Regions from separate parts of the Romboutsia sp. Marseille-P6047 genome, predicted to be linked through region 1. Evidence: riboswitches for the same ligand, from Rfam matches in the RefSeq annotation. Region 1 holds a riboswitch; each other region holds the start of a gene.

Region 1 (6,167 bases):
ATCCTCTATATCTAACTTTTCTTTCATTATGTTAGATACATACTTAACCATATAAGTTTTGTTTTTATATTTAAAATCAAGTATCATATGTTTACTAACATCATTATATTCAATACACGATATTGATTTATCAAAATAAAAATTTTTATTAAAACAATAATTACAACTTTCTATATCTTGCCTTTCTAATGAATGATAAATTATAGGCTTTCCACATTTAATACAACCACTTTGAATAAAGTGTAATTCTTTAAAACACTCTTTACATAATGAATATGTGTTAGTCTTTTTTATAGGTTTATTACATAATATACAACTTATATTTTCCGGATATATAAATTCTAAGATTAAATCTACCACTTCATTAAAGTTCATACTACTTTAACAACAACCCTTCTTTTCTAAATTTAATTAACTTATTCGCTAAATTTGAATATCTATCATTAGTTCTATTATTTCTTATCATATATTCTAAATACTTAACATCTCCAACTAATACTACTAATTTTTTAGCTCTAGTAACAGCTGTATATAATAGATTTCTACTTAATAACATAGGAGGTGCCCATGATATCGGTATAACAACTACTGGAAATTCACTTCCTTGGCTTTTATGAATAGTAGTACAAAAACTATGATCTAATTCATCCAGCTCATCATATGTATATTCAACTATCTTTATTTGGTCAAATATAACATAAATTTTCTTGTTTTCTTTATCTATATGATAGATATATCCAATATCTCCATTATATATACCTTCCCCACTATCTTGCTTATCTTCACTTTCCCACTTTTTAGTGTAATTGTTTTTTACTTGCATTACCTTATCGCCGACTCTAAATATCCTTTTAGCAAAATTCTCTTCAACTTTAAACTTTTCAGGCTTATTAAGACTTTTTTGAAGAGCTATATTTAGATTAGTAACACCTACGTCCCCCTTCCTCATAGATGCTAAAACTTGTATATCTTTCAATTTATCAAATTTATAAAATCTAGGTAACCTCTCACTTACAATTTCTACTATCTCATCTAGGATTTCTTCATTTGTATTTCTTTTTATAAAGAAGAAATCTTTACCCTTTGCATTTAAATATAATGGTTCACCTTTGTTTATTTTATGTGCATTAACTACTATCATACTCTCTTGAGCTTGTCTAAATATTTCATTTAACTTAACTACATTTATTACCTTAGAATCAATTATATCTTTTAAAACATTTCCGGCTCCAACTGAAGGTAACTGATCGCTATCTCCAACTAATATAACCCGTGTTCCAGGCTTTATCGCCCGTAGTACACTATACATCAATAGTATATCTACCATTGATACTTCATCTAAAATTACAACATCTGCATTAATTGGATCTTCTTCATTTTTTAAGAACATTAAATCATCACTATCAGTAGCAAATCCCATTTCTAATAATCTATGTATAGTTCTTGCTTCTCTTTGAGACGTCTCACTCATTCTCTTTGCTGCACGACCTGTAGGTGCTGCTAATACTACCCTTTTTTTATTATTTTCAAAGATTTTTATTATAGTATTTATAGTCGTAGTTTTACCAGTCCCTGGTCCTCCAGTTATAACTAAAACACCTGTATTTATAGCTTCTTTAACCGCTAATACTTGATTATTAGCTAATTTTATATTTTCCTCTTCTTCTAAAAGTCTAATTTCTTCATCTATATCAATGTTTAAATCATCAACTTCACTTTGAGATAATTTAATTATTTGCTTGCATACACCATTTTCTGACATATAATATGGCATTAGATAAACTAACTGATTATTATTTAATAATTCTATATGTACTTTTTGATCATAAGCTAGCCCCATAATACAATTATCTATCATAGACTCGTCTACATCTAATATTTTTTTAGATTCTTGAATTAAAATATCCTTCGGTAAATATGTATGACCACTACTCAATGACTGATTTAAAGCATATAATATGCCTTGACATATTCTATCTTCTGAATATTTATCTATACCAATTTTGCTAGCAATTTCATCTGCTATTTTAAATCCAATTCCTCTTATATCTTCTGCCAGTCTATATGGATTTTTATTAATAATGTCTATCGATTTATTTTTATATCTTTTGTATATTTTTAAGCAGTAATTAGGAGTTATACCATATGGAGATAGTTCTATTATTATATTTCGAAGTTCTCTGTTTTCTTCATAACTTTTTACTATTTGTTTTAATTTTTTTCCACCTATGCCTTCTACTTCTTCTAAACGTTCTGGATTATTTTGTATTATATCTAGTGTATTCACACCAAATTTATCAATAATCCTCTTTGCCATTTTCTCACCTATACCATGTATCATTCCAGATGCTAAATATGCATATATACCTTCTAGAGATGTTGGTGTAACCGGCATAAATTTACTTACTTCAAATTGAGTTCCATAAGTTTTATGATTTACCCACTTTCCTTCTACTTCTATGCTCTCTCCTACTGATAAAGTTGGCATACATCCAACGATTACAATTTCATCCATACTATTTGCCAAATGAGCTATAGTATATCCATTGTCTTCATTTTTAAATACTATGTCACTTATCATTCCTTCTATTCTTTCCATATCACTTCTCCTACAAACAAATAGTGTCTTTATCATACACCTAATTTGTAACTATTATACATTTTATAAACAATAAAATAAAGGGCACATTAAAAGATATATCATATCTTAAATATGCCCTTTGTGCTATTTATCTATTTCATCATTTCACATTCTAATGCTTGTTTTCTTAATGTTTCTGCTTTATCAGTTCTTTCCCATGGTAAGTTTAAGTCATTTCTTCCAAAGTGTCCATAAGCTGCTACTTGTTTATAGATAGGTTTTCTTAGATCTAAATCTCTTATAATTGCTCCTGGTCTTAAGTCAAAGTTTTTATTTACCAATTCAACTAATGCTTCTTCTGAAACTTTTCCAGTACCAAATGTATCTATAAATATTGATAAAGGCTTAGCAACACCTATAGCATATGCTAACTCTATCTCACACTTTTCAGCAAGTCCTGCTGCTACTATATTTTTAGCAACATATCTTGCAGCATAAGCTGCTGATCTATCAACTTTAGTTGGATCTTTTCCTGAGAATGCTCCACCACCATGTCTAGAATATCCTCCATAAGTATCTATTATTATTTTTCTACCAGTAAGACCTGTATCCCCTTGAGGACCTCCTATAACGAATCTTCCTGTTGGGTTTATATATATCATAGTTTCTTCATCAAGTAATTCAGCTGGTATAACATGTTTAATTACATGCTCTATTAAATCTCTTCTTATTGTATCATTATCTATATCTTCTGAATGTTGAGTAGATATAAGAACTGTATGAACTCTAATAGCTTTAGTTCCATCATATTCAACTGTAACTTGAGTTTTACCATCAGGTCTTAAGTAATCTAGTAATCCAGATTTTCTAACTTCAGTTAATCTTCTAGCTAATTTATGTGCTAATGATATTGGTAGTGGCATTAATTCTTCAGTTTCATTACATGCAAAACCGAACATTATTCCCTGATCTCCTGCACCAACATTTTCAATTTCCTCTTCTGTAACTTCTCCAACCTTATTTTCTAAAGCTTCATCAACACCCATAGCTATATCTCCTGATTGCTCATCTATAGATGTAATTACAGCACAAGTATTGCAGTCAAATCCAAATTTAGCTCTTGTATATCCTATTTCTTCTACTGTACTTCTTACTAATTTTGGAATATCAACATATGCTGATGTAGTTATTTCACCCGCAACTAAAACTAAACCTGTTGTAACAGTTGTTTCACAAGCTACTCTTGATAATGGGTCCTTTTCTAATAATGCATCTAGTATTGCATCTGATATTTGATCACAGATCTTATCTGGATGCCCTTCTGTAACTGATTCTGATGTAAATAAATGTCTTGCCATTTTATATCCTCCCTTTAATTTAATAAATTATATTTTTTTATTTTGTATAAATTGTAGGGGTTTATATTAATTGAACTATTAATCTTTTCAATTAAAAAAACCTCTCCTTATACAAGAAGAGGTTAATCATTACACATTTAATGTACTAATTAACTAACCTCATCTTTCAAGACTTATAAAAAATCTTGTAGGAATTAGCACCTTTTCCCTTTTGGGGCGGTTGCCGGGCTTCATAGGGCCTATCCCTCAGCCTCTCTTGATAAGGTAATAAATATTTTCATATTTATTATGAGTCGTTTTTATCCTTATTAATAATATTTTCTTTTTTTATTTTAATTATTAACTTTAGATATATATTACTATTTTCTTTAGATATATATTACTATTTTTTTAATTTAATGTCAAGGATATATAGTTTTATATGTCAGTAATTGTTATTTAAAAATAACAAGTTTTTGTGATTTTATCTATATAATATATAGTAGGGTAATTATTTAAAATTTACTTTATATTATAATATGATGCGTTATTAAAACTTAAGGTTAGGCATTTTTTAGATTATATATTCATATATTTTTGAAGGAGGTGTTCCTATGTATTTAGCTAAAGTAAATTATAAAAAAGAAAATGTAGCTCAAGTGTTAAGCTTAATACTAAAAGATATTATAAACGAAAATACTATTGTTATTTGTATAGGAACAGATAGGGCTATAGGTGATGCTCTTGGCCCTTTAGTTGGAACTATGCTAAAAAATAGCGATTTTAAATACCCTGTTTACGGTACTTTAGATAATCCTATTCATGCTTTAAATATATACGAGTCAATTGAAGAAATAAAAAATCTTCATCCTAAAGGAGAGTTTCTAGCTATAGATGCTTGCCTAGGAGCTAAAAATAGTATAGGTAATATACAAATTAGAAAAGGTCCTATTTTACCTGGAAAAGGTGTTGGTAAAAAACTACCTCAAGTTGGAAGTTACTCAATAGTAGGTATAGTAGATAAGATTGATGAAAGCAATAGATTTTCATTTAATAATGTTCGTCTTAGCTTTGTCTTAGAACTATCAGAAACTATAGCTCTTTCTTTACTTCTTGCTACTTAAAAAGTAACCGGTATCAATATACTTAAAATTATATAATAAAAAATGAACTCTAGTTTATTTCTAGAGTTCATTTTTTATATCTTAATAATCTTAAAATAATATTTAATTATCTCTTTTTAAACGTCCCACCCGTTTCTAATAAATCTAATGAACTTAATGAGCTTCCAGTTCCTTTTGCAACACAAGATAATGCATCTTCAGCTACAATTACCTTTATTCCTGTGCTTTCTTCAATTCTCTTATCTAAACCGTCTAATAAAGAGCCTCCACCTGTCATTATAATCCCTCTATCACTTATATCTGCAGCCAACTCTGGTGGCGTTTGTTCTAGTACAAAACGTGTAGCTACTAATATTTGTTCTATACATTCACTAATTGCATCTAGTATTTCAGCAGAAGATATTTTCATAGATTCTGGAAGACCTGTAATTAAGTTTCTTCCACTAACTTTCATATATCTTTCTTCTTCTAATTTCATTGCAGTACCTATTTCAATCTTTAGCTTTTCTGCACTTCTTTCTCCTATAAGAAGGTTCTTTTGTTTTTTTATATACCTTACTATAGCTTCATCAAATTTATCTCCACCAACTTTTATAGATGTACTTACAACAGCTCCTCCTAGAGATATAATTGCTATATCAGCAGTACCTCCTCCAATATCTATTACCATATTTCCATTTGGTTGAGATATATCTACTCCAGCTCCGATTGCTGCTGCTATTGGCTCTTCAATTATATAAACCTCTCTTGCTCCAGCTAAACGTGTAGCTTCTTCTACGGCTCTTTTCTCAACTTCTGTAACGCCCGTTGGAACACATACCATTATTCTTGGCATAAAAAATCTTCCGAATCCTTTTTTATCTACCACTTTTTCAACAAAGTACTTTAACATTTTTTCAGTAACATCATAGTCTGATATTACACCATCTCTTAATGGTCTTATAGCAACTATATTACCTGGTGTTCTACCTATCATTCTTCTAGCTTCTTCACCTACTGCTAATACTGAATTAGTTCTTTTATCTATAGCTACAACAGATGGTTCTTCTAAAACTATACCTTTTCCACTTACATAAACTATTACATTTGCCGTCCCTAAATCTATACCTATATCAACTCTAGCCA
Region 2 (6,167 bases), on a different contig from region 1:
CACCCATATATATTTCTGTGTAATGAACCATTAAATGTGTACTAGATTCTCCACCTATAATTAATACAGTCAATAATGCTATTAGTGGAGCAGTTATAATTGTTGAATATCCATTATAAGCTAATATTATTATCAAAGATAATGATAAAATTAATCCAATCATACCTATCATATTAAGTTGTCCTCTTTCTATATTAATATTTAGATTATTGTATATATTAATATATCCAAAAATAAAAATTTAAAGTATTGTAATTACAAATAGTATTAATATATTATTATACTTAAAATACTATATTAAGTATAAACTTGCAGTAATATATGTGATATGGTAAAATTCTAATGTTAAAATTAAACAAAAAGACAGGTGGAATAAAATGCTTAATGAAACTAAAGATCTACTAAAAGGATTTTATGGACTTGATAATGAAACTTTTGAATTAGCAGAAGAAGTAATGAAGGACATAGAACCTCAGTTTGAAAAACTAAAACAAATAAGAGAATTTAATCAATATAAAGTATTAAAGGCAATGCAGGAAGCTCATTTAAGTGATAATCACTTTAACTGGACTACTGGTTACGGATATAATGACATAGGTCGTGAAAAAGTAGAAGAAATATTTGCAAATGTATTTGGAGCAGAAGATGCACTAGTTAGACCGATAATAGTAAATGGAACTCATGCATTAAGTCTATGTGTACAAGGTATTGTAAGACCAGGTGATGAAATACTTTCAGTTACTGGTGCACCTTATGATACCCTACAAGGAGTTATAGGTATAAGGGAAGAAAAAGGATCTTTAAAAGAGTTTGGAGTTACATATGATCAAGTTGACTTTTTAGAGGATGGAAATATAGATTTAGAAGGTATAAAAAATAAAATAAATGATAGAACTAAGCTTGTAATGATACAAAGGTCTAAGGGATACGCTTGGAGAAAATCTCTTACAATAGAAGATATAAAAGAAGCTGTAGAAACTGTAAAATCAATCAATAAAGATATAATAGTTATGGTTGACAACTGTTATGGAGAATTTTTAGATACAAAAGAGCCTACAGAAGTTGGCGTAGATATAATGGCTGGTTCTTTAATTAAAAACCCAGGTGGTGGTCTTGCATTAACAGGTGGGTATATCGCTGGTAAGAAAGAATTAGTTGAAATGATATCATATAGATTAACAACTCCAGGAATAGGTAAAGAATGTGGACTTACATTTGGAACTACAAGAACAGTTCTTCAAGGATTTTTCATGGCACCATATGTTACCTCTCAAGCTGTAATGGGTGCTATATTCTGTGCAAGAGCATTTGAAAAATTAGGATATGACGTACTTCCAAAATATGATGATTTAAGAAGTGATATAATTCAAGTTGTTAGGCTTAATAATGCTGATGAAGTTATAAGCTTCTGTCAAGGAGTACAAGCTGCAGCTCCAGTTGATTCTTACGTTAGACCAGAGCCATGGGCAATGCCAGGTTATGACAGTGAAGTAATAATGGCAGCAGGTGCATTCATACAAGGATCTTCAATAGAATTAAGTGCAGATGCTCCTATAAGACCTCCATATAATGTATACTTCCAAGGTGGACTTACATTTGATCATTCTAAGATGGGTACATTAAAAGCAATTCAGTCTATGAAAAAAGCGAAAAATAAATAATAAATTATATAAAATAGCTCCTATTATGTTAAATAACATGTAGGAGCTATTTTTAGTTATATTTAAAATGTAGGAATTATTATACCTTTATAATGTTCTTTTAAGAAGCTTCTAGACTCATCAGATGTTAAAATCTTTTTTAATATTTCTATTTTTTCACTATTTAAGTCTTCAGTTCTGCATGCTAATACATTTTCGTATGTACCGTCTATTTCTGGAGAGTATATACTTTGTTTATTTGCATCTAATCCGGCAGCAGCAGCAAAATTACCATTTATGAATGCAGCATCTACATCTTGTAATAATGAAGGCAATTGACTAGCGTCAGCTTCTATAAATTCTATATTTCTTTTATTCTCAATTATATCTTTTGCAGAAGATAGTTCTACACCTTCCTTTAATTTTATTACTCCTTCATCTTCTAATATTTTTAAGGCTCTAGATCCATTTGTTGGATCATTAGGTATTGCAAACTTATCTCCAGATTTTAATTCATCAAAAGATTTTATTTTATTTGAGTATGCTTGTAGAGGAACTTCATATAGTCTTACCACATCTGTTAAATCATATCCTTGCTTTTCTATAGATTCATTTAAATATGGTCTATGTTGGAATAAATTAGCGTCAATCTCACTATCAGCTAATGCTGTATTTGGAGTAGTATAGTCATTAAATGTTACTATTTCAAGTTCATAACCTTCTTTTTCTACTTCAGATTTTAGATGTTCAAATAATTCTGTACCTGGAACTTGCATAGCGCCAACAGCTATTGTTTTATCATTTTTACTTGATACATTACTTTTAGTTGAACACCCTACAGCTGAGATACCTAGTGTTAAAGATAACACGACTCCTAATAATTTCTTGTTAAATAATTTTTTAAGTTTCATATAAGATCCCCCTTAAGTTTATTATGAAATAAGCCTAAAAAATATAAAAAAATCCTGAGTATAAACTCAGGTTAACTTCAGTTTATACTTATCTTCCAGCTATGTGCTGCAGGATTTAGCACCATGTATATAAGAAATATACTGGTTGCCGGGTTTCAAAGGGCCAGTCCCTCCACCTCTCTTGATAAGGCTTATTTAATTTATATTTATATTAATATAAATTAATCAAATTGTAAATAACTTTTTAGATTTTTCTGAATATAAATTAAATTTGATGAAATTTTGAGCTATAAGACATATTAATAAATAAAATTTTATTGAATATGAAATATGTATATAAAAACTTTCATTTTTGATTAATTTAATAAATATTATAAAATTAATGCAACATTGAAAAATAACGAATATAATATATAAAAAGATTTAAAATCTAACTTATAAAAATAATAAAATGAAATTTATTAAATAAATTATGCAGCTAGTATAAAATTTAATGATATAAATAAGGGGGGATTTTATGTGTGTTATTGACAAAAAACATTCTAAGGGAGTAAGTATAGTTGATACAACATTAAGAGATGGAGAGCAAACAGCAGGTGTAGTTTTTGCTAATCATGAAAAAATAGCAATTGCAGAAATGTTAAGTGATTTAGGTATAAATCAATTAGAAGTAGGAATACCTGCTATGGGTGGAGATGAGAAAGAAGTGATAAAGTCTATATGTAAAAGAAACTTAAAACCCAGTATTATGGCATGGAATAGAGCAGTGATTACAGATCTAGAAAATTCTATAGATTGTGGTGTAGATGCAGTTGCTATTTCTGTATCAGTATCTGATATACACATACAACATAAGTTAAAAACTTCGAGAGAATGGGTTTTAGAAAATATGGTAAAAGCAGTAGAATTTGCAAAGCAAAATGGATTATATGTTTCTGTTAATGGTGAAGATGCATCTAGAGCAGATTTTGATTTTTTAGTTAAATTTATAGAATTAGCAAAGCAAGCTGGAGCTAATAGATTTAGATATTGTGATACTGTAGGTGTAATGGAACCATTTGCCATAAAAGATATTATATTTGGATTATACAATAAAACTAAGTTTGATATAGAAATGCATACACATAATGATTTTGGAATGGCTACGGCTAATGCAATAGCGGGTGTTCTTGGAGGTGCTAATCATATTGGTGTTACTGTAAATGGCTTAGGAGAGAGAGCTGGGAATGCTGCATTAGAAGAGGTCTTAATGGCTTTAAAATACGTTTATAAATATGAAGTAAATGTAGATACAACAAAGTTTAAATATATATCAGAGTATGTTTCTAATGCATCAGGAAGAGAATTACCAAAGTGGAAAGCTATAGTAGGAGATAACATGTTTAAACATGAATCTGGTATTCATGCAGACGGAGCGATAAAAAACCCAACTAATTATGAAGCATTCGATCCAAAAGAAGTTGGTCTTGAAAGACAAATAGTAATAGGTAAACATTCTGGAAAAGCAGCTATTGTAAATAAATTTAAGGAATATGGAATAAATTTAAATGAAAAAGAAGCTAGTATGATGTTAGAAGCTGTAAGAGCATTATCTATAAGAGCAAAAAGAACTTTATTCGATAAGGAGTTAGTACAAATATATCAAGATATTAAAAAATATATAAATAAAAACTAATTGGAGGAAATTAAAATGTATAAAATTACTTTAATACCAGGAGATGGTATAGGACCAGAAATATGTAAGGCTATGGTTAAGGTAGTAGAATCTACAGGTGTAAATATAGAATGGGAAGAAGTTATTGCAGGTAAAAATGCAATAGAAAAATACAATACACCTATACCGAAACATGTAATAGATACTGTAAAGAAAAATAAGGTTGCAATAAAGGGACCAATAACCACTCCTATAGGTAAAGGATTTAGAAGTGTCAATGTAACTTTAAGACAGGAATTAGACTTATATGCGAATTTAAGACCGATAAAAACATTTAAAGGTATTAAATCAAGATACGAAGATGTAGATTTAGTTATAGTTAGAGAAAATACAGAAGACTTATATACAGGAATAGAACACAAATTAGGGGAGTATGGTGCTGAAAGCATAAAAATAATAACTAAAGAAGCTTCTAAAAGAATAATTCAATTTGCTTGTGATTATGTTAATGATAATAATAGAAATAAATTAACTTGTGTTCATAAAGCCAATATAATGAAGTTAACAGATGGTCTATTTTTAAATATATTTAGAAGTATATGTGAAAAACATGATTTTGAATATAACGATTTAATAGTAGATGCTGCTGCTATGAATTTAGTATTAAATCCTGAAAAATATGATGTGATGGTAATGCCTAATTTGTATGGAGATATACTATCTGATTTATGTGCAGGATTAGTAGGTGGATTAGGAATAATACCTGGCGCAAATATAGGAAAAGATTATGCTGTATTTGAAGCAGTTCATGGAAGTGCACCAGATATTGCGAATCAAAATAAAGCAAATCCTACAGCAATTATTCAATCCGCAGTTATGATGCTTAAATACTTAGGCGAACAAGATAAAGCTATAAAAATTGAAAATGCACTTAAGCATGTATTTATGGAAGGAAAAGTAATGACTTCTGATTTAGGGGGAAGCGCAACTACACAAGAGTTTGTAGAGGAAATTTGTAAACACATCAAATAGAATTATATTAAGAGCTATATCAAGAAAGAGTTAGCTCTTTTTGATTTGTTTACATAATAAAATTATAGTTAATAAAACCTTCTGTTAAATGAAAATTATATAAAAATAAAATGCTTTTAATCAATTAATATCTATATGTGAATAAAATTCATGTTATAATTATACATAGTTTTAAATTAGAGCAGTAAGGTGAGGTAAAATGACAGAAGAGGTTAAAGTAAATAATATAGTAGATATAATCAATGATAGGGATTTAAGATTATGTGTTAAAGAAAATGAATTAAATATAAATATACCAAAAGAAATATTAGAAAGTAAATTACACTTATTAAGTGATTATATAAGAATATACTCTAATATTGAACAATTAAAGAGAATATTAACAAATATATATTTGATGAAAATTGCTTAATATCAATTGATCAGATTTGCAAGGATATTATAAGTATAAAGAGTGAGGAAAATTTAAATCATGTTCAGGCTTATATAAAATCAGATATAACTAATATAGAAGCTAAATTTAGAACTCTTTGTGCGGCACTTTTAATAAATATAGATGAAATAAATAAAATTAAAGAAGAACAAATAAGTAATTATATTAATAACACTTATGATAGAACTCATATAGTTGATAAAGATTACGTAAAGGACATAATGGATTACATAAAAAGTGAAAATATGTATTCCTTAAAAGAAAAATCAAGATATGGTATGATTTCTAGTGAGTACAATCTTAATAGCAGAGAAGATATATTAGATTATAATAATGAGGAAATTAATGGAGAATATAGTCCTATACTTGTAATATATAAGCCTGCTAAGTATCTAAGAGGTAAATATATACTTGATGATGCAAATTATATATATATAAAAAGACAGCCTTTAGATGCTCTAATAAATCAAGAAAAGCTTGAAGATAAAGGTATAGAT
Region 3 (6,167 bases), on a different contig from region 1:
ACCTTCTATGCTTCATCACATGATCCTTCAGGATTTGCATAGTCCCCGTAAAGTATATCTCCAACTTTATATATAGGGCAGTTTCCTAGATTCTTATATCCATACTTTTTTGATAAATCTTCGTGAAATGTTGTTTTTAAAACTTCTATTTTACACTTTTTCATAAAAAAAGCCTCCTAATAAATATTAAAAAATGAGCATGAAAAAATATAATAAATCTGATTTAATTAATGTTAAGTGATAAGATTCTTAATAATCAACTACAAGACTTAGAAAGAGATGGGATTATTATACGAAAAGAATACCTTCAAATTCCTTCTAAGGTTGAGTATTCACTTTCAAAAAGATGTTTATCATTAATGCCTATTTTAGAGTAAATGTGTAAATGGGGTGAAAATAATAGAGATAATAGTTATTAAAAATATAAGTTTTTTTATTGAACTTTAGGTATATAATAAATATTAGTAAATTAAAATATAAGTATATTATATACTTAAAGGAGAAAAGCATAATGAATAGTGGACAAGAGAAATTCTTTAATTTTATAATTGAAAGAGTTGATGTACAAAATCAAAATAAAGCAAAAAAATTATTAAATGAAAGCTTCTCAAAGCAAGATTAAGGAACTTTTAACAAAGAATATATGATAAGCTTTATTCCAAGAATGTTACAGTTAATCAAACCTGAATGTATAGAAGAAGTAAAAAATATAATGACTAATCATAAAGCTTAAAATGGTAAAAAGTATATATAAGTTATTATCTAGTTTTTGTACATAGTAAAGTAAATTTAAAATAAAAAAATCCTACAAAATACTTGTTGGATTTTTTTATTTTAATTATAATATACAATGCTATTTAAATAATTGTTAAAATTACTCATAAAGTAGTTTATAAAACTTATTTAAGGGTATTATCAAATTTATATAATAATGGAAGGAAATTATAGTATGAAAAAATTATTGAAATTATTAAGTTTGTCAATATGTACAATAATTGTTGCTACATCTTTTGTAGGATGCAGTAAAAATTATACAGAAGAAATAAACTTTTTCAACTATGGAGAAAACATAGACGATGAAACAATAAAAGAATTCGAAAAAGAGTACGGCATAAAAGTAAATATGGAAACTTTTGATGATATGGAAGCAATGTATCAAAAAGTTAGCAGTGGAGCAGTTAAATATGATGTTATATTAGTATCAGATGCATTAATGCCAAGAATGATTTCTAAAAATCTTATACAGAAGTTAAATAAGGATAACATACCTAATATATCTCAAATGGATGAAAATTATTTAGATTTAGATATAGACCCAGGTAATAAGTACTCAGTTCCATATATGTTTGGAACAGTAGGCCTTATATATAACAAAGATGTAGTAAAAGAAGAAGTAAATAGTTGGGACATATTGTGGAATGAAAAATATAAAGGCAAAATATTTATGTTTGATACATATAGAGATACAATAGGAGTAGCGTTAAAGAAACTTGGATATTCTTTAAATTCAACTAACCCAGAAGAATTAAAAGAAGCAGAAACATTATTATTAGAGCAAAGAAAACTAGTTGATCCAATATATGGTGTAGATAATGGAACAGTAATGATTCCAGCTGGAGAAAGTGATATAAATATGATATGGTCTGGAGAAGGATTAAATCTTCAAGAAGAAAATCCAAACCTAGTTTATGTAGTCCCAGAGGAAGGAGCAAACTTCTGGATTGATAGTTTATGTATACCATCAAATGCTAAAAATGTAGAAGCTGCGGAGAAGTTTATAAATTTTGTAAGTGATAAAGAAAGTGCATTGAGAATAGCAGATGAGATAGGATATACAACACCAAATAAGGAAGCTAGAGAAATGCAACCAGAAGAAGTAAAGAATAATCCAAATGCATATATGACTTCAGAAATAATGGATAGATGTGAAATTTATGCAGATTTTACATTAGATGTTAAAAAGATGTATGATGAAGTTTGGTTAAATATAAAATCAAATGATTAATATATGTGAGGGAAGATTAAATATCTTTCCTTATTTTTATGCTATAATTTAATTCAAATGAGCTTAGGAAACTAGAGATAAAAAAGGGGGAAGGCTTATATGCCAATAAGAATACCAAAAGAACTACCAGCATTTGAAGTTCTATCAAATGAAAATATATTTGTAATGAATACACAAAGGGCTAACACACAAGACATTAGGCCTTTAAAAATAGGAATATTAAATCTTATGCCTATAAAAATTCAAGCAGAAAATCAACTTTTAAGGTATTTATCAAATACACCACTTCAAGTAGAAATAACATTACTTCAAACTAGAACTTATAAGTGTAGCCATACACCAATAGAACACTTAGAAAAATTTTATAGATATATAGATGATGTAAAAGATCAAAAGTTTGATGGGCTAATTATAACTGGAGCACCAGTAGAGAAAATGGAATTTGAAGATGTTGAATATTGGGATGAGTTAAAAGAAATAATGGAGTGGACTAAGAGCAATGTATTTTCAACAATGCATATATGTTGGGGGGCTCAAGCTGCACTTTACTATCATTATAATATTGAAAAATATACTTTAGATAAAAAATTATTTGGAGTATATAAACATTGGAATAACTGCCAGTATGAAAATTTGACAAGAGGATTAAATGATATATTTTATGCTCCACACTCAAGACACACATCAATAAAAAGAGAAGATATAGAAAATATAAAAGAATTAGATATATTGTCAGAATCTGAGGAAGCTGGAGTATTTATAGTAGCAAGTAATGATAGAAGGCAAATATTTATAACGGGTCATTTAGAGTATGATAGAGATACTTTAAAAAATGAATACTTTAGAGATTTAAATAAAGGTCTTGAAATAGAAATTCCTATGTACTACTTTGAAAATGACGATGTAAACTCTATACCTAGAGTTAATTGGAGGGAAAGTGCTAATATAGTATTTGGAAATTGGCTAAACTACTGTGTATATCAAGATACACCTTATAATATTAATGACATAGGAATTAATTTGGTTAAAGTAAAATAAATTTTATATAAATAAAATAAATAAGTTTGTTGCATGATGATATAATGTAAAATACAATATACTTAATTAAATAAACTTAAATGAAATCTTATTTAGAGAGGTGGAGGGATAGGCCCTATGAAACCCAGCAACCAGTATTAAAAATATATGGTGCTAATTCCTACTTATGTATTATTCATAAGAAAGATAAGAGAGTATGCTTTGGAAATTAGGCCCTCTTTTATAAAAGAGGGTTTTATTATTTTTTTTATATATTATAGGGGGCATTAAGAATGGGAAATAGAAAATTAGGATTTGATACAATACAAGTTCACGGAGGACAAAATCCAGATCCAACAACAGGTTCTAGAGCTGTGCCAATATATCAAACTACATCTTATGTATTTAACAGTGTTGAACACGGAGCAAACTTATTTTCACTTAAAGAAGAAGGTAATATTTATACAAGGATTATGAATCCGACAACAGATGTTTTTGAACAAAGAATGGCACTATTAGAAGGCGGAGTAGGTGCAGTTGCGGTAGCATCAGGTTCAGCAGCTATAACTTATGCTATTTTAAATATATTAGGATCAGGAGATGAAATAGTATCAGCAGGAACTTTATATGGAGGTACTTTTAACTTATTTTCTACAACGCTGCCAAGACTTGGAATCAAGACCACATTTGTAGACTGCGATAATCCTGAAAATTTTAAGCATGCTATTAATGAAAATACTAAAGCTTTATACATTGAAACTATAGGTAATCCGGTAATAAATATAGCGGATATAGAAGCTATTGCAAAAATTGCACATGAAAATAATATACCACTTATAGTTGATAATACTTTTGGAACACCATATTTAGTTAAGCCCTTTGAATTTGGTGCAGATATAGTAGTTCACTCAGCTACAAAGTTTATAGGTGGTCATGGAACGTCTATAGGAGGGGTTGTAATTGATTCTGGGAATTTTGATTGGGAAGGTAGTGGTAAATTTGATGTCCTTGTGGAGCCAGATTCAAGTTATCATGGTATGAGCTACACAAAAGATGCATGTAAAGCAGCCTACATTACTAAATTAAGAGTCCAACTTTTAAGGGATACAGGTGCTTGTATAAGTCCATTTAATTCATTTTTATTATTACAGGGGCTTGAAACCTTATCACTAAGACTTGATAGACATGTTAGTAATACTAAAAAAATAACAGAATATCTAATTAATCACTCACAAGTATCATGGGTAAATTATCCTGGCCTTAAAGATAACAAATATTATGAGCTAGCTAGTAAATATTGTCCTAAGGGACCAGGTTCTATATTTACATTTGGAATAAAAGGTGGAGTCAAGGCTGGTAAAGTATTTATAGAGTCATTAAAAATTTTCTCCCACCTGGCAAATGTTGCCGATGCAAAATCTCTTGTTATACATCCAGCAAGTACAACTCATGCTCAATTAAATGAAGAAGAACAAAAACTAGCAGGTGTTTCACCAGATATGATAAGGGTATCTGTTGGTATAGAAGACGTAGAGGATTTAATTGCTGACTTAGAAAATGGTTTAAAAAAAGCAAGCGAAATTTGTTTAGAAAAAATTGCTGATTAAAAAATAGTCAAATATAAGTTTACCATTAAAAATAGTAACTATACTAGATATTAAACTTCTAGAGTAGTTAATATTTTTATAAATTATATAAGAAGATGATATTGAAGGAAATCATAAAAAGAAACATTGAAAATAAAACGTAGATAAAAAACTAAATATGTTTAAGAATATTAGATAAAGTATATATAAATACTAAATATAAAACTATTAAAGATAAAAGGAATAAGGATTATGACTAAGGAAAAAAGACGTATAATAATAGATTTTGAAGTATTATCCAAAGGTGGGTTTTGGATGTGTTGTATGAAAGATTATAAGACAAAAAAGGAACATACAATAATAAACAATAGGGATGAACTTATAAGAGTTTATAATAAAAATAAAAATTCAATTTGGGTTGGATATAATATAAAAGGATATGATCAATGGATACTAAAGGCAATTATAGCAGGATTGAATCCTTGTGAAGTATCAGATAAGCTTATAGAACAAAAAATATCAGGATGGCAAATTGATAGAAACTTACATAAAATCCCATTATATATTTTTGAAATAAATGATAATTTTAGAAGTTTAAAAGAGCTTGAATTATTTATGGGAGAAGATATAAGGGAAAGTACAGTATCTTTTGATTTAAATAGATATCCAAATGAAGAAGAAATTAAAGAACTTACTACATATTGTCTACATGATGTTAGAATGACTACAAAAGTATTTGAAGAAGTTTATTATAAATATGAAGCTCAGCGTGGTCTTATAGAGTATTTTAATTTAGATGAAATTATGTTTAATAAAACAGAGGCTCAGCTAAGTGCATACATATTAGGAGCAAAAAGGCCTAACTACGACAGAAATGATACTAATGAGTTTGAGATAATAGATACAATAAGGCTTAGTAAATACAATGATATAAAGAAGTGGTATGAAGATTATAATAATAGAGATTTGAAAAAGTATCTAAGAACCACTGTATATGGAATAGAAACCGATTTTGGATGGGGAGGACTTCATTCTGCTAGAAAAAAATATGAGGCTAAAGATTATATTGTTAATTCTGATGTAAGTTCTTTTTATCCATCTATAATGATAGAATATAACCTTAATAGTAGGAATGTAAAAAATCCAGATAAATATAAGGAAATAAGAGATACAAGATTTAATTTAAAAAAAGAGAAAAATCCAATAGAGAAGTCTTTGAAAATAGTTTTAAATAGTGCATATGGAGCTTGTATGGATGCAACTAATGATCTTTATGACCCAAGACAAGGAACAGCTATTTGTGTAAATGGTCAACTTTTATTATTAGATCTTATAGAAAAAGTTGAATTAGAATTTAAGGATAATGCTCAGTTTATACAAGGAAATACAGATGGTGTTATGTTTAAGTTTAATTCTAAAGAAGATGTTAATAGATATTTAGAAATATGTAAAACTTGGTGTGAAAGAACTAAAATGGAACTTGAACACGATTTTATTAAAAAAATAATACAAAAAGACGTTAATAATTATGTATACATCAAAGAAAATGGAGAGGTAAA
Region 4 (6,167 bases), on a different contig from region 1:
ATAAGATTTATTACAACTAAACTTTTATAATAAAACTGGGAGCTTTACTTGCTCACAGTTTTATTTTTTTCAATTACAGAAACATATTTATTATTTTTTATATAAAATCTCCAAAGATAATCTTTAGCTTCTTGAGCATAATCTATATTTATTCTTTTTCCTATCTCAATTTCAAAGTTATTATCTGCATAAATTTTTTCATTATTTTTATAATAAAAATCACTTATGTATAATTCATCTCCTAATATACTTTTTTCATTTAAGCTTTTATCTATTTTTAGTCCCATACAAAGCTTTCCTGGTCCATTTGTAATATTTTTTCTTTGATATGTATTTAAGTCTTTATATTCTTTTTTATATCTATTTTCTGATATTTCATCTATATTTTCAATAGGTTCCACAGCTCTAATTAAAACACATTCGGGTATATTTTCTTTATTTGCAGATATATTTAGACAATAATACATACCATAAATTAAATAAACATATATGTGACCTCCCTCTAAGTATAAAGGTTTTGTCCTATTTGTTTTTTTATCCTTATATACGTGAGCTGCTTTATCATTTATTCCCATATAACTTTCTGTTTCTACAATTTTACTTACTATTTGTTTTCCATCATACTCTCTTATCAGATACATACCTAAAATACTTTTAGCTAATTCTATTGCATCTTGTTGAAAAAAATGTTTATCCAAAGTAGCATCTCCTTTATAAATGTATTTAAACTTAGTATATCACGACTTTAAATATGTATAATAGTATGAAGAAAACTGGAATAAAATAATATCCCAGTTCAAGAATTAATTACTAAAATGATGGTATTATACTACCTTCATATTTTTCTTCAATAAAGTTCTTTGCTTTATCGCTAGTTAAAGCATCAGATAAAACTTTTATCTTCTCACTTTCCTTATTATCTTCTCTGCATGCTAATACATTTGAATATGGTGAATCTGAAGATTCTATTGCTATAGCATCCTCTGTTGGATTTAAGTTTGCGCTTAATGCATAATTTGTATTTATTACAGCTGCATCTACATCTTGCAATACGCTTGGAAGTTGAGCTGCTTCTACTTCTATAAACTCTATATTTTTATTGTTTTCAGATATATCTTTTACTGTTAATAATTCTTTATTATCAACCTTTATTAATCCATTATCAGCTAATAATTGTATAGCTCTTGATCCATTAGTAGGGTCATTTGGTATTGCTATTTTTGAATTATCTTTTAACTCACCTAATGATTTTAGTTTATTTGAGTACACTCCCATTGGTTCTAGATGTACCTTAACAGAGTAAGTTAAATCATATCCTTTTTGGCTTACTGTTTCTTCTAAATATGGAATATGCTGAAAATAGTTAGCATCTAAAGCCCCTTCAGATAAAGCTGTATTTGGCAATACGTAATCATCAAATATTTTCACATCTAATTTATATCCTTTTTCTTCTACTAGAGGTTTTATTGCATCTAGTATTTCTGCATGAGGAGTTGATGATGCACCTACAACTATTGTTTTATCTTCTGATGCATCTGCTTTTTTGCTACTATTCTCACCTAAGGAGCATCCCACTACTGATGTCATTATCACTAATCCCAAACCTAATCCTAATATTTTTTTAATTTCATAATTTTATCCCCCTATTATATACTATTTTAGTTTTTTATAAGCTAAATTTCCTAAACTTTGTATTATTTGAACAATTATTATAAGAGTTATTACTGTGTAAATCATTACTGCTGTATCAAATCTTTGATGTCCATAAGTAAGCGCTACATTTCCAAGTCCACCAGCCCCAACAGCACCTGCCATTGCAGTATATCCTAGTATTGAAATTACTGATAATGTTATTCCTGACACAATAGAAGGCATTGCTTCTTTTATCATTACTTTAAATACTATTTGAGTTTTAGTAGCTCCAAATGATTTTGCAGCTTCTATTAATCCATAATCAACTTCATTTAATGCACTCTCTATTATTCTAGCTATAAATGGAGCTGCACCAACAGTTATAGGAACTATTGCAGCTTCTTCTCCTATTGATGTGCCAACTATTAGTCTTGTAAATGGAATTAAAGCAACTATAAGTATAATAAATGGGAAACTTCTAAAAATATTAACTATAAATCCTAATACTTTATATATTAAACTACAAGGCTTTAATCCATTTGGCTTTGTTACAACTAATGTTATTGCTAATATAAATCCAATTATTGTTGCAAGTATTGTTGGTACTAATATCATGTATAATGTTTCTAAGAACGCTTCTCCTAAAATTTCTGTTAAAAATGTACTTAAACTAGTTTGATTCATTGTTTATCTCCTCCCATCTTAGCCCTTCACTTTCTAAGTATGCTTTAACTCTATCTCCATATTCTGAAGATACATTTATAATTAATGACCCTAATATTTCATCTCTGAATTTCTCTAACCTTCCAAATACGATTGAGAAATCTATATCTAAATTTCTAGCCATACTTGTTATGACACAACTGTTAGAAACATTTTTAGGGAATAATATTTTTATATTAGTTCCTTTTGGTAAAATTATATTTTCTTCCCCAATTAACTTACTAAGTGCTTTACTATCATTAAAAAAAACTTCTTCTGTTTCATTTATATCTAAAACTTCACCATCTTCCATTATTGCTACTCTTGTGCATATTTGCTTTATAACTTCCATTTGGTGAGTTACCATAATAATTGTTATTCCAAACTTTTTATTTATATCTTGTAATAAACTAAGTATTGATTTTGTAGTATTTGGGTCTAATGCTGAAGTTGCTTCATCACAAAGAAGAACCTTTGGATTTAATGCTAATGCTCTTGCTATTGCTACTCTTTGCTTTTGACCTCCACTTAAGTTTCTTGGTTTAATATTACTTTTATCACTTAAACCTACTAGGTCTAATAATTCCTTTACTCTTTCTTCTTTTTCTTTCTTAGAATATTTAAAACATTCTAATGGTAAGGCTACATTTTCAAATACCGTCTTTCTTTCTAATAGTGAAAAGTGTTGAAATATCATTCCTAAATCTTTTCTAAGTAATCTAAGTCCCTCTCCTTTTAATGATTTGACTTCTTTCTCTCCTACAAGTACGCAACCTTCTTGATAGTCCTCTAAGCCATTTATACATCTAAGCAGCGTTGACTTTCCAGCTCCACTATGGCCAATAATTCCAAAAATTTCCCCATTTTTAATTTCCATATTAACATTATTCAAAACCTTAGTATCACCATAATATTTGTTTACATTTTTAATGCTTATCATATTTACTCCTCCCAAATATAATTCAATTAACGCTTTAAATTTAAAAAGCCTGAGTATAAACTCAGGCTTTTGTAAGCAGTTTATACTCATCTTTCAATTCTTATGAATTGCAGGATTTAGCACCTTGTATATAAAATATACTGGTTGCTGGGTTTCATCGGGCCAGTCCCTCCACCTCTCTTGATAAGGAATTATTTTATTTTGTACTTCTATGATTTATATATTATAGTTTTTTTTTCCATATGTCAATATATTTTCTGAATATTTTTATTTTGCACACTTTTTAGACTATTTGTTTTTTCCATTATTAGATGTAGTATCTATTCCTAACATATTATTCATATCTTTTATCATTTTATCAAACTCAGATCTAACATCATTTTCAACTTTAGTTGTATCATCAACTAATTTAATAAATTCATCTTGGCTCTTATTGTATGCATCTTTAGGAATTGTATCTAATCTACTTATTTTTTCATCTATTTCTTCTATTAAATCTTCACCTTCATCTATAAGCTCTTGATTTGCTTCTTTTAATTTTGCATCATCAGTTTTTGCATCATTTTTTAATCCATTAACAAAAGCTTGTAATTTTTCTTTACTATCTTGATACGCTGCTTTTACTTCTGATAAATATTTTTCATTACCAGGGTATTCTTTAGTTTTATAAGCGTTATTTACTTCATCTACACTACTATACATTGCATAATTATTTAAAGGAGATATATTATTAGTGTAAAGACCAGAGTAAGTATTTGCATACTCTGTATTTAAATACCCATTATCTTGTGTTGTAGTGCTATTTTGTGTTGTATTAGTGTTATTATCTGTTGTAGTTTCACCCTTTTTATTAGTACAACCAACTGATCCTACTGATAAACCTAACGCTAATCCTAGTGCTAATAATTTTTTTAATTCCATTTTACTTCCTCCTTAGTTTTATGTAGTACTCCTTATTATTTTTAATTATTTACTTAAATCTATACCTAATAAATCTTCTATTTTATCTAAAACATCATCAATATTATCATTATTATCTATGTCATCTAATTCTCTATCTAAATAATTTATTAATGAGTTTTTATCACTTTTAATAAATCTTCTTTCTTTAAATTTAAATCATCTTGTTTTTTTATTATTATTTCAATTGCTTTATCTGAGTATGATATTAAATCACTATTTAATTCTTGTAATTTAGAATCAATTATTTTTAATCCTGTTATAGATTTCTTAAATGATTCTATATTATTTTTACTATCTGATAATAAATTTTCATAATTCTTTATTAACTCTTCATTATTTAAGTTACTGTTATTATCTAGTAAATCATCTACACTTTCATCCTTTATATCTATAGGTTCTAAATATTTTTCATAATTCTTAGTTAATAAATCCTTGTACTCATCTTTACTTAATTCATTTGCTTTTTCAGTTTCTGATTGTGTGTTTTGAATACTTTCATTTGTTGTTTTTTCAACTTCTTCACTATTTCTTTTTGCACATCCAGTCATATTGAAGTTTAACATTAAAGTAAATATTATACCTAAAATGCTTAATCTTTTCATTTTTACCTCCTTGTGTATAAATAATTTATTTAAGTTATTATTTGTATATTTTTCTTTTTTAGTCTTATAAAGAGTAATATGTTTAAATAAATTGAAAATATGGGTATAATTCTTCTAGGAGTGTGATTGTTTTGAAAAATATAAATAAAATAAAAATAACTTATAATAACGGATTCACGAGAATAATTGAAAAAGATAGTATTCGAAATTTTTCATCTTTAATTGAATGGATGGATAAATTTAATAAAAACGAAGATGCGGGATTCTTGACACTATCTGGAAGAGATCTCGGTAGTGCAGTTTCTATTAATAAAAATAATGTAAAATATATAGAATCTATATAATAAAAAAGTATCTTAAAATTTTTATTTTAAGATACTTTTTTATTTCATCATATAAATGATTTAAATTCACTTTCTAAAACTTCTAAATCATCATAATCATAATAGAAATGACCTGAGCTTTCTAATTTTATAATACTTTTATTATTTAACTTATTATTGTATTTAAAACTCTTTTTATATATTTTTATACTTTTTAAACTTACAAGTTCATCGTTCATAGAGTGAAATATTAGCATTGGTATATCTATATTATTTAAATTTAATCTAACTTTTATTATTAGCTTAAATAAATCTATGTATCTTGGTGCCCATTTTATATAATTAAATAAATTTGTTTCATTTACACTAATAGCTTCATACGCATATCTTGTTAAAAGATCACCTTTAGGAATTATTCCTAGAGCTATTTTTATACAGCTTCTTATAATATTAAATTTTACTCTTATACATAACGGTGTTGCTATTGCAACAATATATTTTATATTTTGCTTGTACTTTAAATAGAATTCAATAGATAATAATGCCCCCATTGAATGTCCTACTAGTATTATATTTTTATATTTAGTTTTATACTTTTCAATTTCCCTTTCAATTGAAGTTCTCCACATATTTAAATTACTTTTTACAAAATCTTTTCCACTTTTTCCATGACCAGCAAGGAGTACTCCACAAACAGATATATTATTATCCATTGCAATTTGAGCAAGATTTCTAAATTGATATGGACTTTCTACTATACCATGTATAAATATTATCATAGTATCTGAATTCTTTACTTCTTGTACAAATGGCTTATGTCTATCTTTCATTTTCTCTACTCCCTATTACCCTTTTTAAGTATAAAATAACTATCTATTTACAAGTTTTTTTATCACATCAGGATCATCAGATATTAATGAGTCTATTCCCATTTCTATTAATTTTTTATAACTAACTTTCTCTTTACCTAACCAAACATTAACTTCTATACCTTCATTTTGTATT

What was found. Region 1 has a riboswitch for S-adenosylmethionine ahead of metK (methionine adenosyltransferase). Riboswitches for the same ligand answer to the same signal wherever they lie in the genome.
Region 2: linked by a shared signal. The riboswitch ahead of EIH23_RS10900 (MetQ/NlpA family ABC transporter substrate-binding protein) and the one ahead of metK (methionine adenosyltransferase) in region 1 are both predicted to bind S-adenosylmethionine.
Region 3: linked by a shared signal. The riboswitch ahead of EIH23_RS12770 (O-acetylhomoserine aminocarboxypropyltransferase/cysteine synthase family protein) and the one ahead of metK (methionine adenosyltransferase) in region 1 are both predicted to bind S-adenosylmethionine.
Region 4: linked by a shared signal. The riboswitch ahead of EIH23_RS03575 (methionine ABC transporter ATP-binding protein) and the one ahead of metK (methionine adenosyltransferase) in region 1 are both predicted to bind S-adenosylmethionine.

The regions. Positions count from the first base shown of each region.
Region 1 covers NZ_UWOT01000011.1:11,339-17,505, reverse strand. Annotated here, with positions in the region: gene EIH23_RS11420 (ComF family protein) at 1-375, opposite strand, end outside; gene recD2 (SF1B family DNA helicase RecD2) at 377-2,599, opposite strand; gene metK (methionine adenosyltransferase) at 2,734-3,939, opposite strand; SAM riboswitch class I at 4,096-4,205, opposite strand; gene yyaC (spore protease YyaC) at 4,533-5,042, shown strand; gene EIH23_RS11400 (rod shape-determining protein) at 5,149-6,167, opposite strand, start outside.
Region 2 covers NZ_UWOT01000010.1:7,184-13,350, reverse strand. Annotated here, with positions in the region: gene EIH23_RS10910 (GntP family permease) at 1-172, opposite strand, end outside; gene EIH23_RS10905 (methionine gamma-lyase family protein) at 378-1,661, shown strand; gene EIH23_RS10900 (MetQ/NlpA family ABC transporter substrate-binding protein) at 1,724-2,551, opposite strand; SAM riboswitch class I at 2,637-2,742, opposite strand; gene nifV (homocitrate synthase) at 3,069-4,226, shown strand; gene EIH23_RS10890 (isocitrate/isopropylmalate dehydrogenase family protein) at 4,242-5,237, shown strand; gene EIH23_RS10885 (hypothetical protein) at 5,437-5,649, shown strand; gene EIH23_RS10880 (hypothetical protein) at 5,892-6,167, shown strand, end outside.
Region 3 covers NZ_UWOT01000014.1:12,143-18,309, reverse strand. Annotated here, with positions in the region: gene EIH23_RS17010 (hypothetical protein) at 6-164, opposite strand; gene EIH23_RS17140 (winged helix-turn-helix transcriptional regulator) at 231-377, shown strand; gene EIH23_RS12780 (ABC transporter substrate-binding protein) at 950-2,005, shown strand; gene metA (homoserine O-acetyltransferase MetA) at 2,105-3,043, shown strand; SAM riboswitch class I at 3,129-3,236, shown strand; gene EIH23_RS12770 (O-acetylhomoserine aminocarboxypropyltransferase/cysteine synthase family protein) at 3,316-4,629, shown strand; gene EIH23_RS12765 (hypothetical protein) at 4,861-6,167, shown strand, end outside.
Region 4 covers NZ_UWOT01000002.1:344,005-350,171, reverse strand. Annotated here, with positions in the region: gene EIH23_RS03595 (AbrB family transcriptional regulator) at 1-30, shown strand, start outside; gene EIH23_RS03590 (DNA-3-methyladenine glycosylase) at 45-698, opposite strand; gene EIH23_RS03585 (MetQ/NlpA family ABC transporter substrate-binding protein) at 811-1,587, opposite strand; gene EIH23_RS03580 (methionine ABC transporter permease) at 1,654-2,316, opposite strand; gene EIH23_RS03575 (methionine ABC transporter ATP-binding protein) at 2,303-3,274, opposite strand; SAM riboswitch class I at 3,358-3,464, opposite strand; gene EIH23_RS03570 (hypothetical protein) at 3,563-4,195, opposite strand; gene EIH23_RS03565 (hypothetical protein) at 4,345-4,839, opposite strand; gene EIH23_RS03560 (hypothetical protein) at 4,962-5,183, shown strand; gene EIH23_RS03555 (alpha/beta hydrolase) at 5,231-5,992, opposite strand; gene EIH23_RS03550 (glycerophosphodiester phosphodiesterase) at 6,032-6,167, opposite strand, start outside.